2 regions of the Comamonas jiangduensis genome follow, and region 1 is predicted to be linked to the other one. Evidence: riboswitches for the same ligand, from Rfam matches in the RefSeq annotation. Region 1 holds a riboswitch; the other holds the start of a gene.
The links. A riboswitch is a leader RNA that binds a small molecule or an ion and turns the genes downstream of it on or off. The one in region 1 is predicted to bind thiamine pyrophosphate.
Positions count from the first base shown of each region.

Region 2: linked by a shared signal. The riboswitch ahead of QEP12_RS12840 (purine-cytosine permease family protein) and the one ahead of thiC (phosphomethylpyrimidine synthase ThiC) in region 1 are both predicted to bind thiamine pyrophosphate.

Region 1 is NZ_JARXOV010000009.1:18,433-22,854, reverse strand. It holds gene QEP12_RS08780 (cytochrome-c peroxidase) at 1-55, opposite strand, end outside; gene QEP12_RS08775 (acyl-CoA synthetase) at 382-2,028, shown strand; TPP riboswitch at 2,143-2,261, shown strand; gene thiC (phosphomethylpyrimidine synthase ThiC) at 2,570-4,422, shown strand, end outside.
Region 2 is NZ_JARXOV010000016.1:48,979-53,400, forward strand. It holds gene QEP12_RS12835 (SH3 domain-containing protein) at 12-497, opposite strand; gene QEP12_RS12840 (purine-cytosine permease family protein) at 800-2,092, opposite strand; TPP riboswitch at 2,166-2,267, opposite strand; gene QEP12_RS12845 (hypothetical protein) at 2,524-2,805, shown strand; gene QEP12_RS12850 (Crp/Fnr family transcriptional regulator) at 3,270-3,989, shown strand; gene QEP12_RS12855 (phosphotransferase) at 3,996-4,422, shown strand, end outside.

The sequences.
Region 1 (4,422 bases):
CAAAACCAGCAACAACCATGGCAGCGGCAACGAGAGGACGCAGTTTGAGTTTCATGTGTGGCTCCAGAGCACTTGTCGTTTTGAAATACATGCCCTGCCTTGGCAGGCATTGCATGGCTATCTGCTCCGCCTAAGGGTGATTCCGCGGAAGGCTACTGCTGTAGCTGCACCTCGGATTGCACTGTTTAGACCCAGTCCAGATAGCGATTTGATTTCACTCGATACTGAAATCGGTGATATTGCGCCGCATCAAAAGAAACCACCTTGTAGAAGGAGTGCAAGCGGGTATTTGCTGATGTTGTGAACATGCTGCGCTGCGTGAAAGTATGGATGTTGAAATGCTTTGAAAACATTACGTACAACACATAGGAGATCAGGGAGATGATCAGTCAATACGACCAGCATTTGGATCGCAATACAGCCAACTTTGCCGCCCTCACGCCATTAAGCTTTATTGAGCGCACGGCCTCGGTGTACCCCGACCGCTTGGCTATCGTGCATGGCAGCTTGCGCCAGACATGGGGGCAAACGTATGCCCGCTGTCGGCAGCTGGCGAGCAGCTTGCAACGCTCGGGTATTGGTAAAAATGACACAGTGGCAGTGATTTTGCCCAACACGCCACCGATGGTAGAGGCGCACTTTGGTGTGCCGATGGCAGGGGCCGTGCTCAACACCCTGAATACGCGTTTAGACCCTGAAGCGCTGGCTTTCATGCTCGACCATGGGGAGGCCAAGGCACTGATCGTCGACCCCGAGTTCGCGCCCCTCATCGCCAAGGCATTGCAGCTGCGCACGCGCACAGAACCTTTGCTCATCATCCAGGTGTACGATGCCCTGTACGGCGAGGCCGCCGTACAGGTCGGCAGCATCCGCTACGAGGACTTCGTGGCCCAGGGCGATGCCGCCTATGCCTGGGAGCTGCCCGAGGACGAGTGGGATGCGATTGCCCTCAACTACACCAGCGGCACCACCGGCAACCCCAAGGGTGTGGTCTACCACCACCGCGGTGCGGCCATCAACGCCATCAGCAATGTGCTGGAGTGGGACATGCCCAAGCACAGCGTGTACCTGTGGACCTTGCCCATGTTCCACTGCAATGGCTGGTGCTTCCCCTGGACCGTGGCGGCCCGCGCCGGGGTCAATGTCTGCCTGCGCCGGGTCGAGGCCAAGGCCATCTTTGACGCCATGCGCGAGCACGGCGTCACCCACTACTGCGGCGCGCCCATCGTGCAATCCCTGCTGGTGAATGCGCCGGCCGAGCTGAAAGAGGGCATCCCTGCCGGGGTGAAGGCCATGGTGGCCGGTGCCGCGCCCCCGGCATCGATGATCGAAGGCATGGAGGCCATGGGGTTCGACCTGACCCACGTCTATGGCCTGACCGAAACCTACGGCCCCGCCACCGTCTGCGCCAAGCACGCGCGCTGGGACCAGCTCGACATTGGCGAGCGTGCCCGCCTCAATGCCCGCCAGGGCGTGCGCTACCACCTGCAGCGCGAAGTGCGGGTCATGGATCCCGAGACCCTGCAGCCCGTGCCCCTGGATGGCGAGACCATGGGCGAGATCATGTTCCGCGGCAACATCGCCATGAAGGGCTACCTCAAGAACCCCAGCGCCACGGACGATGCCTTCCGCGGCGGTTGGTTCCACAGCGGCGACCTGGCCGTGCAGTACCCCGACGGCTACATCCAGATCAAGGACCGCAGCAAGGACATCATCATCTCCGGCGGAGAGAACATTTCCTCGATCGAGGTCGAAGACGTGCTCTACCGCCACCCCGCCGTGCTGGCGGCGGCGGTGGTGGCCAAGCCCGACCCCAAGTGGGGTGAGACACCGTGCGCCTTCCTGGAAATCAAGCCGGGCGCCCAGGTCAGCGAGGCCGACATCGTGGCCCACTGCAAGCAGCACCTGGCCGGCTACAAGGTGCCGCGCGCCGTGGTGTTTGGCGAACTGCCGAAGACCAGCACGGGCAAGATCCAGAAGTTTGAGCTGCGCAAGCAGGTCGGATCGGCCAGTGCCATCGTAGTCTGATTTTCAGTATTGATAGCTGCCAGCGCATGCCTAGAAAGCGCTGGAGTCGTTTTTGATGCTGAAAGCCTAGGCGTTTGCCCGGTGTCTTGTGCTGGCGCAGATGCGCCTATACTCACGGCTGCTCCGGGGTGTGCGAAAGCGCTGAGATGCGAACCGCTGTGAAAACAGTGGCCAGCGAACCCGACGAACTTGATCCGGTTCATACCGGCGGAAGAAGAGCGGGACCCTGAAGCAGGGCCAGGAATGGACAGGCACATGGGCTTTTGCAAGGCCAGGCAGGTGCCCACCATCCCCAGGCACAGCAAACCCCAGGCGCCTCGCGCACTGGGGTTTTGTCTTTTGGGGATGGAACACCGGGCGTGTCAGCCTTGGTCGGAATCGGTCGATTCCGGTGGCGTCGGTCAGGCATTGTGGGAGCAATGCCAGGGCTGGAGCCAGGTGCAGGCGAAGGTGGATGGCGCCAGCCATCTCCCACGCCATCAGAGCGGCCCAGCACTCCACGGAGCGTTTGATGAACTTCACACGCTTTTTGGAGACCGCGATGAACGCCCCCGATGCCATCTTTACGCCCGCCGCCGGCAATGCCCCCGATGCCGCCCGTTTCGCCGACCTGCTGGCCCAGTCGCGCCAGCCATTTCCGGCATCCACCAAAAGCTACCTGAGCGGAGCCATCCACCACGATCTGCGCGTGCCGGTGCGCGACATCGCGCTGACCAATGGCGAGCAGGTCAGTGTCTATGACACCTCGGGCCCCTACACCGACCCCAGCGCCCCCATCGACGTGCGCCAGGGCCTGGCCAGCGTGCGCGGTGCCTGGATCGAAGCGCGCGGTGACAGCGAGTTCTATGTCGGCCGCCCGCGCGTGGCGCTGGACGACGGCGGCAAGCGTGGCGAGGAAGACGCGCGCGTGGCCCAGCTGCGCGCCGAGGCGGCCGCGCTGCAACGCCAGCCGCGCCGCGCCAAATCCGGCCAGAACGTGACCCAGATGCACTACGCCAAGCGCGGCATCATCACGCCCGAGATGGAATACGTGGCCCTGCGCGAGAATGGCCGCCGCGAATGGATGGCGCAGTACCAGCAGGACGCCGTGCGGGAAGCGCGTCTGGCCGGCAACAGCCTGGGCGCCGCCATTCCCAAGATCATCACGCCCGAATTCGTGCGCGACGAAGTGGCGCGCGGCCGCGCCATCATCCCGGCCAACATCAACCACCCCGAGATCGAGCCCATGGCCATCGGGCGCAACTTCAAGGTCAAGATCAACGCCAACATCGGCAATTCGGCCGTGACCTCGAGCATCGAGGAAGAGGTGGAAAAGCTGGTCTGGGCCATCCGCTGGGGTGCGGACAACGTCATGGACCTGTCCACCGGCAAGAACATCCACACCACGCGCGACTGGATCGTGCGCAACTCGCCCGTGCCGATCGGCACCGTGCCCATCTACCAGGCGCTGGAGAAGGTGGGCGGCATTGCCGAAGACCTGACCTGGGAAATCTTCCGCGACACCCTGGTCGAGCAGGCCGAGCAGGGTGTGGACTACTTCACCATCCACGCCGGCGTGCGCCTGGCCTACATCCACCTGACGGCCCAGCGCCGCACCGGCATCGTCTCGCGTGGCGGCTCCATCATGGCCAAGTGGTGCATGGCCCACCACCGCGAAAGCTTCCTGTACGAGCACTTCGAAGACATCTGCGACATCATGAAGCAGTACGACGTGTCCTTCAGCCTGGGTGACGGCCTGCGCCCAGGCTGCGCCTCGGACGCCAACGACGAAGCCCAATTCGCCGAACTCAAGACTCTGGGCGAGCTGACGCAAGTGGCCTGGAAGCACGACGTGCAGACCATGATCGAAGGCCCCGGCCACGTGCCCATGCACATGATCCAGGCCAACATGACCGAGCAGCTCAAGCACTGCCACGAGGCGCCGTTCTACACCCTGGGCCCGCTGACCATCGACATCGCCCCCGGCTACGACCACATCGCGTCGGCCATCGGCGCGGCCATGATCGGCTGGTTCGGCACGGCCATGCTGTGCTACGTCACACCCAAGGAACACCTGGGCCTGCCCGACCGCGACGACGTCAAGCAGGGCATCATCGCGTACAAGATTGCGGCCCACGCCGCCGACGTGGCCAAGGGCCACCCGGGCGCACGTTCGCGCGATGATGCCCTGTCGCAAGCGCGTTTCGACTTCCGCTGGGAAGACCAGTTCAACCTGGGCCTGGACCCCGACACGGCGCGCGCCTTCCACGACGAGACTCTGCCCAAGGACAGCGCCAAGGTGGCGCATTTTTGCAGCATGTGCGGGCCCAAGTTCTGCTCCATGAAGATCACGCAGGAGGTGCGTGAATTTGCGGCTGCCAAGGGCATCTCTGAAGAGCAGGGGATTGCTGCGGG
Region 2 (4,422 bases), on a different contig from region 1:
GGCGTGCAGTCTTACCAGCCCCAGCCCAGCTTTTCCAGCAGCCAGCCCTCTTGGTCTTCCGCAGTTTTGACCTTGGCCCAGCCATCACGCTTTTCCAGCGTTTTGACGATGTCGTACTTGCTCAGCTTGGTCACCACGCTGTGCTTGGTGCCGGGGCCGGCGCGCAGATTGACATTGTCAGACTTGATCAGGTAGTAGGCTTCCGAAGAGGTCAGCGGCAGGTGCACCCAGCCCAAAGCACCTTCAAAGTCTTTGACTTTGACCCAATCGTCTTGCTTGGCAATGACTTGCACGGGGTAGCCGTTGATCAGCTCCCACGCAATGTCGGATTTGGTAGTGGGCTTGGCGCGGATGTTGACGGTATTGCCCTTGATGCTCAAAAACTCTTGGGCTTGGGCCAAGGAAGGCGCGCTGGCAATAGAGCCAGCCAGCAGCAGCGCAGCGAAACCGCCACGGCGCAGGTGGCGAGTGAGGGGAAGGGCAAATGGTGGCAGCACGCGGTGATAACTCCTGTGAATCAATCCGATGTGGCTCCACATGCAAAAACAACCAACGTGGTGCCGACGAAGTGCGAAATCATGCCTGGGTTAGAGCGTGTTGTTGTGAACATGTCTCACAAAACAAATAGCCAAGCCCTGACATTTTTGCATCGCGAGGCATATTAACTGGCGAAACGTTTGGACACAACTCGTGCGCACCACGGGTTTGATGTGCCTTAGAACCGCTCACGCGGCCCTTGGTACGTTGTCACTTCGCCTTGTCGTACACCGGTACTGCCTGCGGCTTCGCGCCCCCTCCCTCACGTGGTGCGTGGCAGGCAACGGGCTGCCACAAAGCACACCAGCAGGGTGGGCAAGGCGCTGCCTGCATCGGCAGAAATCAAGGGCATGCTGTGGTAGAGCGCAATACCCGCCAGCCACAAGGTCACGGTGGGCCAGTGTGCGTGCTGGGCGTTGGCCATCCATTGCGGTGCCTGCGCAAGCCGCTGCGCGGCAGGCTGCCATGCCAGACGGCCCAGGATTACGCCAAACAAAGGCACAAACACCGAGCTGAGCGTGAGCAAGAAGGGCTCAATGCTGTGCATGGGCAGCACCAGGGCCAGCAGCACGCACAGCACGGTCAACAGCAGGCCCCAGCGGCGAACACTCCAGCTGGGCACCACACTGTGTGCAGCCATGGCACCGGAGTAGGTGTCACCGTAGGCGTTGTCGACTTCGTCAATCAAGATCAGCGTCAAGGCAATCAAGCCGCCTTGTGCCAGCAGCAGCGCAGTGACCAGATCGGCGCTGGGCAGCGTCAATGCCACCAGCACGCCCAAGCCATAGCACCACATATTCGCTACGGCAAAGCCCAACCAGGTGCCGCGCATGGCACTGCGGCCATCTTTGCCATGGCGCGCATAGTCGGCCACCAAGGGCAGCCAGGAAATAGGCATGGCAATCACCAAGTCCATGGCGGGCAACCAACCCATGCCACCTTGGCCAGGACGGCTCCACAGGCTTTGCCAGCCTTGCTCCAACGCCAAGCCGACAAAGTGCCAAGTCAGCCACAGCAAAGACAGCACCACCAGCGGCAAGGCTACGCGGGCAATCAACTGGCGCACCAGTTTGAGCATGGAGCCGCTGATCAGCAGCGCGATCACGCCGCCCCACATCAGCGTCATCACCATGGGCCAGTAGCTGGCGGCCATGCCACCTGCCTGGCGGCCAATGGCCACGCTGGCGTCGCGCATCACCACCAGCTCAAACGTGCCCCAGCCAATCAGCTGCACCAAATTGAGCACGATCGGGAGCTTGGCAAACTGGCGCCCATACACATGCGTCATCAGCGCCGCGCTGGACAGTCCGGTGTCACACGCAATCTTGGCCATCCAGCCCAGCAGGCCAGCGCCCAGCAAAGAGCCGCACGCAATGGCCAGCAGCGCTTGCTGTGGCGACAGGGCAGGCAGCAAATAAGCGCCCACTTGCATAACCAGCAGGCCTACGCCCAGGCTGAACCACAGCGCAGCGTGGTCATGCATGGCAAAGACGCGCTCAGCGGGGGAGGTGGGAGACAGCGCTTGGTTGGAAGACGCCGAAGAGGAGGTATTCAATTCAATGCTCCGTATGCCTACGAAGCAGGGGCCGTGACAGGCATGCCAGCGCATGCAGCGTATGCATGGAGCAGCCCTAAACCAACAGCTTCCCTGCGCGAGGATGATCTCAATCAGGTTCAAAGGGACTCTCTCAGCCCACTGCTTGGCAGCAGGGGCACCCCTAGCGAGTTGCCACGAATGTGGCGGCGCGATTGTGCATGCAGGCCATGCAAAAAGCTAGCAATGCAGCACCCCAGAAGCTGGTATGCGCTGTCTTTGGGCAATGCGCGCGGGGCAGTGGTATAGCGGGGAGGCGCATGTACAGGGCGTGTGAGGATGTGTAGCAATAAGGAGCTGAGGGTGTGTGCCAGAGGCATTTAGGCACTGGAGCGCCAAGGAGATGCTGTCTCTACATTGGCTGCGCAGGCAAAGCCTCTAAACTCCTCGCCATGCCAAACCTGTATGAAGCCCTGATCGCCATCGTGCGTGACCATTGGAAGAGCCATGACAACGCCTATCCGCAGCGCATTGAATTGAACGCAAGTGATATGCAGGCGCTGCTGGATGAACGCCAGCTGGTCAATGAAAGCATGAACTTCCCGCTCCAGCCGGGGTGGGAGCACATCTTTCTTGGCACACCGGTGCAACGGGCGGATGTCAGCTGTGTGGTGGATGTGAACGGCCAGCGTTTGCCAATCACACTGCCAAGCAGTGAAGTGGCTGAAAAATAATAATTTGAGTCAAATATGCCTCTAGCGCTTATGCAGCAAGCGCTAGCAGCTATCAAATAAGCGGCATTGCAAAGAAACCTTCTCTTTGCAATGCCGCTTTTGTTTGGGGGGTGCTTAGCGTCAGCGCACGCAGGTGCACGGCATTGGCTGCGGCCGGCGCCAAAGTGCGACTGGCTGTGGGATAAGAAGGCGTGGTGAAGGGGGAGAAAAGCAGAGGTTTTGTTCTGCAGTGCGGAAATTTCGACGCAAAAAACCCTATACCGTGCGCCTGCAGGGAGCGCTGCCTGCAGGAAATAAGTTATTTGTGATCAATAACTTAAGGGTAAACCCTTGAGTTTGTGTGCTGGTAAAGCAAAGACTGTCACTTTCTGGACAACTTGTGCATGTTGTGCTGCGCTGAGTGGTCAATACGCTGGTCTCTGACGCGACAATGAACCGGTTTTCAGTCACAGAAACGACAGGCTATGGACGACCCGATTCTTACTATCGAAGAACGTGAAGCGATCAACTCAGGTCGCTGGTTTTCATCCCTTTCCCCTTCGCTCAGGCACGACATTCTGCGATGCGCATACGTCAAACGATTCAAAGATGGAGCTTTGCTTTGCGCACGCGGCGAAGTGCCGGAGGAATGGTTCGCCTGCGCCAAGGGCGCGGTACGGGTGAGTTCCACTTCCATCACGGGCAAGCAAATCACGCTGACTTACGTAGAGCCGGGGTTGTGGTTTGGCGATACCTCAATTTTCGATGGAGACCGGCGCACGCACGACGCGTATGCCCATGGCTCCACCACGCTGCTGTGCGTGGCCAAGGCGGATTTCAAACGCATTTTGGCCACCCACACCGAGTTCTACGAAGCCATGCTGTGGCTGGCGGCACGCCGCATTCGCCAGTTGTACGGTTTGGTGGAAGACCTGAACACGCTGCCGCTGCGTGCACGGCTGGCCAAGCAGTTGTTGCACTTGGCGCGCAGCTATGGCATTCCCAGCCTTGCCAATGGCGAGGAGATTCGCATCGGCCTGCAGCTGGCGCAGGAAGAATTGGCCCAACTGCTCGGGGCATCACGCCAGCGCGTGAACCAGGAGCTCAAGGGCATGGAGCGCGAGAACATCATCCGTATCGAGCCGGGTGGATTGGTAGTGCGCGACCGCGATGGGCTGCTGCGCATTGTGGAAACTGACTTTTAAAGACGTATGAGCAACTTTGACCATTTTGTAGGTACCAAACCCGTCTCTGAAGCACATGCTTTTGATGTGCAGGCACTGAGCCAGTGGATGAACCAGCATGTGGCTGGCTTTGCAGGCCCCGTGACGGTGGAGATGTTCAAGGGTGGGCAATCCAACCCGACTTACAAACTGGTCACGCCGGGGCGCAGCTACGTCATGCGCTCCAAGCCTGGCCCGGTGGCCAAGTTGCTGCCCTCAGCGCATGCGATTGAGCGCGAGTTCAAGGTGATGCGCGGCCTGGCTGGCACCGATGTGCCGGTGCCGCACATGTATGCCTTGTGCGAGGATGAATCCATCATTGGGCGCGCCTTCTACATCATGGAGTTCAAAGACGGCCGCGTGCTGTGGGATCAGTCCTTGCCTGGTATGACGAACGCCCAGCGCGCAGACATCT